DNA from 2 places in the Zoogloea sp. GDB6 genome. Region 2 is predicted to be linked to the other one. Evidence: predicted binding sites of a transcription regulator. Region 2 holds the regulator's gene; the other holds the start of a gene.

Region 1 (3,405 bases), 2.1 Mb from region 2:
GAGGCGATCCGTCTGCGTGAGCAGGGCGTCGCACCCGAGGTGCTTGATGCGATCACCGCCACCCAGGAACGCTGGGCCCGCGACCAGGCCACCGCCGACAAGGTGCGCCGCGATACCGAGCAGGCCGCCGCGCTCGACAAGGCGAAGGCCGACGCGGAGCGTTACCGCATGCAGTCGCAGCCCTACTGGGACCCGCTGTGGTCCTATCCCTACGCCTATCCGCCGGGCTACCCGGGCTGGCGCGGCTATGGCGGCATCGGCTGGGGCGGGCGCATCCGGCGCTGAGCCCGCTGCATTCCCCTCTCAGAAAAGTGCTAACTGCCGGTCGTCGCCGGGCCGCGGCGGCGGGCGGAAGGCCGCCGTGTTGAGGCGTCGCCGCGAACGGTTGAGTCCCAGCCGTTCCGCCAGCCGCTGCATGCGCTGGCTGTAGAGATCGGCGAAGACGCCCTCACCGCGCATGCGGTGGCCAAAGCGCTTGTCGTACAGCTCGCCGCCGCGCAACTGGCGCAGCAGGCTCATCACGTGCCGGGCCCGGTCGGGGAAATGGCTGTCCAGCCAGTCGGCGAACAAATCCTTCAATTCGTAGGGCAGACGCAGCAGCGCGTAGCCGGCGGTATCGCTGCCGGCCGCGTGGGCCGCTTCGAGCACCGCTTCCAGCTCGTGGTCGTTGATGGCCGGGATCAACGGTGCGAACAGCGTGCCGACCGGCACCCCGGCCGCGTGCAGGCGTTCCATCGCCGCCAGGCGCCGGGCCGGCGTCGCTGCGCGGGGTTCCAGCTTGCGGGCCAGCGCCGGGTCGAGGGTGGTGATCGAGAAGATCACGTGCACCAGGTCGTCCCGCGCCATGTCGGCGAGCAGGTCCAGGTCGCGCTCGATCAGCGCCGACTTGGTGACGATGGACACCGGGTGGCGCGTCTCGGCGAGGATCTCCAGCAGCTGGCGGGTCAGGCCGAGGCGCCGCTCGACCGGTTGCCAGCCATCGGTGTTGATGCCCAGCGCGATCGGCTCGCAGCGGTAGCCGGGGGCGGCCAACTCACGGCGCAGCACCGCCGGTGCGTCGGGTTTCCACGCAATCTTCGTCTCGAAATCCAGCCCCGGCGACAGGCCCAGGTAGGCGTGGGTCGGTCGCGCGAAGCAGTACGCGCAACCGTGCTCACAGCCTTTGTAGGGATTGACCGACTGGTTGAAGGGCACGTCCGGCGAGCTGTTGCGGGTGATCACCGACTTGGCCTGGTCGAGGATCAGCGTCGTCGCCGGGCCCCTGGGCGGGTCAGCGGTGTCGTCCGCAGCGTCAGTGGCGCTTTCCCAGCCGTCGTCGAAACCGTCGCGGCGCCAGGCTGCGAAGCGGCTGTCCGGGTTCAGGCGGCTGCCGCGTCCGCGGGGTGGGGCAGGCTTCATCGGAATTGTGTGTATAAAAATACAGTATATCCAATCGCACCGATCTTGCCGATCGATGCGTTTACGCCTTTTTTATGTGGGCGGTGCAACAATTTGCATTGTCTTCCCCTCGGGCGTCCCGACCGGCGCCGCGCCCCATGCCCGTTCCCTTGCCCCGTCTGCTGTTCGAATCGCAATCGGTGCGCTTCCGCTACTTGCTGGCCGTGCTCGTCTGCGTGCTGGCGCTGGGCGTGGCGCTGTCCCTGCGCGATGTGCTCGATCTGGCCAACGCGGTGATGATCTTCCTGCTGGCCGTCGTGCTGGTGGCCAGTCGCCTCGGGCGTGGGCCGGCGGTGGCGGCCTCCCTCGCCTGTGTGACGCTGTTCGATTTCTTCTTCGTGCCGCCGCGTTTTTCGTTCGCGATCAGCCACGGCCAGTACCTGGTGACCTTCCTGGTGATGCTGGCGGTGTCGCTGCTGATCGGCCAGCTCACCGCTGGCCAGCGCCGGCAGGCCTACGACGCCGGCCGCCGGGAGCGCATCGTCCGCGCGCTGTACGACCTCGCCAAGCGTCTGGCCGGTGTGCGCCAGCCGGGGGAGGTGGATCGGGCCCTGCAGGACTTCATCGGCAGACAGCTGGGGGCCGATGCATGGCTGCTGCTGCCCGGCGCCGACCGTGGCCTGCGGGTGGAGAGCTTCGCGGCGGGTACGCTCGGCACACTGGACATGCAGATCGGCCACATGGTGCTCGACAGCGGCCGCGTCATCGAGTCGGGGGCCTCCGAGCGGCCCGGCCGGCGCCGCCATTTCCTGCCGCTGGCCGGGGCTGGCGAGGTGTGCGGTGTGCTGATCGTCTCGCTGGCCGAGGATGCGATCGACGAGCTGCCGCTGCTGGAAGCCCTCACCTCGCTGGCGGCGACGGCGGTGGAGCGCCTGCACTTTGTTGCCGCTGTCCAGTCGGCGCAGCTGGAGGCGGAGTCCGAGCGCTTGCGCAGCTCCATCCTGTCGGCCTTGTCCCACGACGTGCGTACGCCGCTGACCGCCCTCTACGGGATGGCGGACTCCCTGGCACTGCTGCGCGAGCCCTTGCCGGACGAGGCGCGCGAACTGGCGGCGGCGATCCGCGAGCAGGCCCTGCGCGTGAACGGAATGGTGGACAAGCTGCTCGACATGGCCCGTCTGCAGAGCGGCCGCGTCAGCCTGCGCAAGGACTGGCAGTCCATCGAGGAGGTGGTCGGCTCCAGCCTGCAGCTGCTGGGCCCGGCGATGGCGCGGCATCCGGTGCGCACCAGCGGCCTTGGCGAGTTGCCGCTGGTGCAGTTCGATGCCGTGCTGCTGGAGCGGGTCTTCTGCAACCTGTTCGAGAACGCCGCCAAGTACGCGCCGCCGGATACGCCGGTCCATGTCAGCGCCCGCGCCGGCGCCGAGCTGCTCGAAGTGCAGGTGAGGAGCAGCGGCGAGGGTTTTCCGCCGGACCGCCTGGAGCAGGTCTTCGAGCTGTTCGAGCGGGGCGGCAGCGAAGGTCCGGTGGCCGGCATGGGCGTCGGCCTGGCGATCTGCCGCAGCATCGTCGAAGCCCATGGCGGCACCATCCGCGCCTTCAATCCACCGGCGGGGGGCGGCTGCGTGGCTTTCACGTTACCCCTTGGCACACCGCCAGCCATCGATGTCGAGGCGCTGGAATCCGGAGTGTTGCCATGAATGGTCCGCAGATCCTGGTTGTCGAGGACGAACGCCAGATCCGCCGTGTCGTACGTTCTGCGCTGGAGTCCGAGGGCTGCCGCGTGCAGGAGGCGGACAGCTGCGGTCAGGCCCTGATCGAGGCGGGAAACAGTCGGCCGGACCTGGTGATCCTCGACCTCGGCCTGCCGGATACCGATGGTGCCCACTTCATGCAGGACTTCCGCAGCTGGTCGTCGGCGCCGGTGCTGGTGCTGTCGGCCCGTTCCACCGAGCATGACAAGATCGACGTACTCGACGCTGGCGCCGACGACTACTTGACCAAGCCCTTTTCCATCGGCGAGTTGCA
Region 2 (3,405 bases):
TCGCCGAGGCGTGCCCGCAGGGTGGCCAGCAACAGGCCCGCGTCGCCCGGTTGGCCGTCATCGCCCTGAAAGAGTTCGCCAGCGGGCGGCGCCAGCGGACGGGGCTCGTCGGCAGTGAGCCGCAAGGCGTCGACGGCGGCCGGCAGGGGCAGGCGGTTCAGGTGCTCGCGGGCCAGCAGCTGGCAGCGCTGCATGTCCTGGGAGAGGGTGCCCAGCACGATTTCGAGCGGCGCTTCCGGCGCCTGGCTGTTGCGCTCGAACTCCAGGACCAACGTGAAACGCTCGATGCCGGCCTGACGGGCGTCCAGCCAGCCGGCCAGGCCGGCGAGTAGGCGGCGGGTGGCGAACAGCAGGGTGTCCACCTGGTCGGACGGGGTCGGCAGCGGCAGGCGGGACGCATAGCGTTCGGGCGGCTTGAACCACGGACGTGGATCGGGGATGCGCCCATAAGCCCGATCGAGGGCGTCGGTGACCGCCTGGGCATGGCGCCGGGCCAGACCGTGGCGCGGCAGGTGGCGCACTTCTCCCAGGGTGACGTGGCCGGTGCCGGTGAGCAGGTCCAGGCTGTCGGGGCCGACCGGTGTGCCGTCGGCGAGGGCGATCAGCGGCAGTGGGTCGAGCCTGCTGGCAAGCGGTGCGCCCACGTCATCAGCGCTGTCGAAGCGGGCCAGCCAGCGGGCGGCCAGCGGTGTCTGCGCGATGGCCAGGTGGGCGTGGAAGCCCAGGTCTTCGATTCCCTGGGTGATCTGCTGGCCCAGCGGAACGAGTCCGCCGAACAGGCGCAGACAGGTTTCCACTTCCAGCAGGATGGCGTGGGGCGGGTCGAGGCTGATGGCGGGAGTGAAACGTCCGGCCCAGGTGGCGATGTCGATCAGCGCCGCGTGTTCGAGGGCCGGCTGCCGGTCGACCAGGCACAGCGCCGGCACTATGGCCAGTGCGCTGGCCCGCCCAAGCCCTGGCTCCACGCCGCGCGCCACTGCCGCTGGATCCGCGGCCACCACCCGCCGGCGAGGGTGGCCATCGAGGACCGCAAGCGGGGCGGCCTCACTGCGCCCCCGCGTGAAGACCTGGAGGGGCAGATCGGGGAGGTAAAGGGCGCACCAGAGCATGCTTGCCGGAGGGGGAGGAGGGCTGCGGATCGATCGTTGCCGTCGAAGGATGTTCGAGGCCGCAGTCGGGCCGTGTGCCACCGCCTGGCCACGGGAGTTCGAGCGCCAGGGGGGCGGCCAGTTGCGGCCCGCGGCGCTTGAGGATGCGGATCCCGAGGCCGCCGCGGCAGGGGCTGAGCGCCAACCGCAGGACGGCCGGGGAAGGTTGGTGGGCCGCGCTTTCGGGGCGGAGCAGGATCAGCGGCGTGCCGCTTTCCTCGGCGGCCAGTTGCAGGCGGCGCAGCGCGCCCATGTCGGCGTCGGCCAGCCATAGCAGGACCACCTCGCAGCTGCGGGAGTCGAGGGCCTGACGGGCCGCCCAGCGGGCGTGGGCCGGGCTCTCGGCCTGTACGATGAGCAGGCGCTCGAGGGGCACGCCAGCGGCGGCGAGGGCTGGCGCATAGGGCAGGCCGGGCGGGGCGATGCAGGCCGCCCAGCGGCCGGCTGGCACATTGGCGAGCTGGGGTAGCAGCAAACCCAGTTCGCCGATGCCATTACGGGGCAGCAGCAGTTCGCTCAGCGCGGCGAGGGGCCAACCACCGCCCGGCAGGACTGCGTCGAGTGCGGCATGACCGGTCGGCCGCCCCGGCAAGGCTGGCGTGGCCAGCCGGTCGCCGCGCCAGACCAGGTGATTTAGGGATAAGGCGGGGGCGGCCATGGCGTGGTTCAGGCGATGCCGGTGGGTCAGAAGCTGTCGTTGCGGATCAGGCCGACGGCGATGCCTTCGATTTCCAGCTGGTCGTTGCGGGTGTCCACGACGATGGGCTCGAAGTCCGGGTTGGCCGGCAGCAGCTCGACGATGGGGCCTTTGCGGGCCAGGCGCTTGACGGTGACTTCGTCCTCCACGCGGGCGACGACGATCTGCCCGTCCCGGACCTCGGTGGTGCGATGGACGGCCAGCAGGTCGCCGTCGAGGATGCCGGCGTCGCGCATGCTGAGACCGCGCACCATCAGCAGGTAATCGGCGCGCGGGGAGAACAGGCCCGGGTCCACCTGGTAGCGGCCCTGCACATGCTCGGCGGCGAGGATGGGGCTGCCGGCGGCGACCCGCCCGATCAGCGGCAGGCCGAGGCCTTCCTTCAGGCGGATGCCGCGGGCGCGGCCTTCTTCCAGGGAGATGGCGCCCTTGGCGGCCAGGGCGCGCAGATGGGTTTCCGCCGCGTTGGGGGAGCGGAAGCCGAAGGCGGTGCAGATCTCGGCCCGGGTCGGCGGACGCCCTTCCTGCTCCACGGTGTCGCGGATCAGCTGGAGGATTTCCTGTTGGCGGGGGGTGAGATTGTCGGACATTGGAGGGCTCCTGTGAGTCTTGTGTAATTTTATACAGGTTTCGACGGATGACAAGCCGGGCGAGCCTTTGTCAGCCGGGAGCCGGGCTTCGGGAGGCGTGACAAACTGCAGGCTCCGGGCATAAATGACTTGAGCCCCCGCCCTCGGTGGACTATCCATTCAAGAGCATGCCTTCTCCTGATTGATGCAGGTGTGGCAAGCTGGCATCCGGAACACCAGCCAACAGATTTCGCAGACAAGGCACGCCACATAGATAGATTTCACCCCAACCCGCACGGGTTCGCGAGAGCCCAGCCCCCGGAGGAGAGATGCCCATGTTCGTCAGTCCGCAACACGCTTCGGGTAGAGTTCTCGGCGCTGCTCGGTTAGAATCCTCCGACTCGCCCGCGTCGCCTTCTGAAGGCTCGCCCGCTCCGCTCTTTTCCCTGCCCGATGCCGACATGGAGATGTTCGATCTGGCGTCGGTACTGGGTTCCAGACACGTAGTCCTGTACTTCTATCCCCGTGACAACACTCCCGGCTGCACGCGCCAGGCCATCGACTTCAGCGACCACGATGCCGACTTCGAGCAGGAACGCTGCATGGTGATCGGCATCAGTCCCGACGACTGCCTGACCCATGCCGATTTCCGCGACCAGCACGGCCTGTCGGTGGGATTACTGTCCGACGAGGACGGCGAGGTCTGCCGCCTGTACGGTGTGTGGCTGTCGGCCGTGGTCGATGGGGTTGCCAAGCGCAGCGTGCGCCGCTCGACCTTCATCATCTCCAGCGACGGGGTGGTGCAGCATGTGCTGCACGATGTGAATCCGCGCGGCCATGCCGCCGAAGTCTTCCAGCTGATAAAGCAACTCAACTCAAGGAATGTAAATGGAAATCGCCAAGAACACGGTCGTCACGCTTGACTACAAGGTTACCGACCCGGATGGCAACGTGATCGACGACGGCCAGCACCCGCTGGTGTACATGCATG

Evidence for each region. The regulator LexA, encoded in region 2, represses DNA repair genes until DNA is damaged. The targets are predictions, from matches to a motif close to ACTGTATNTANATACAGT.
Region 1: the regulator LexA is predicted to act here: its motif matches at 1,407-1,424, upstream of AC1PQG_RS03090 (PA0069 family radical SAM protein).

Annotation. Positions count from the first base shown of each region.
Region 1 is NZ_CM161497.1:685,620-689,024, forward strand. It holds gene AC1PQG_RS03085 (hypothetical protein) at 1-285, shown strand, start outside; gene AC1PQG_RS03090 (PA0069 family radical SAM protein) at 304-1,398, opposite strand; gene AC1PQG_RS03095 (DUF4118 domain-containing protein) at 1,536-3,077, shown strand; gene AC1PQG_RS03100 (response regulator) at 3,074-3,405, shown strand, end outside.
Region 2 is NZ_CM161497.1:2,809,035-2,812,439, reverse strand. It holds gene AC1PQG_RS12760 (Y-family DNA polymerase) at 1-1,109, opposite strand, end outside; gene imuA (translesion DNA synthesis-associated protein ImuA) at 1,045-1,806, opposite strand; gene lexA (transcriptional repressor LexA) at 1,833-2,435, opposite strand; partial or broken gene AC1PQG_RS12745 (peroxiredoxin) at 2,837-3,337, shown strand; gene AC1PQG_RS12740 (FKBP-type peptidyl-prolyl cis-trans isomerase) at 3,303-3,405, shown strand, end outside.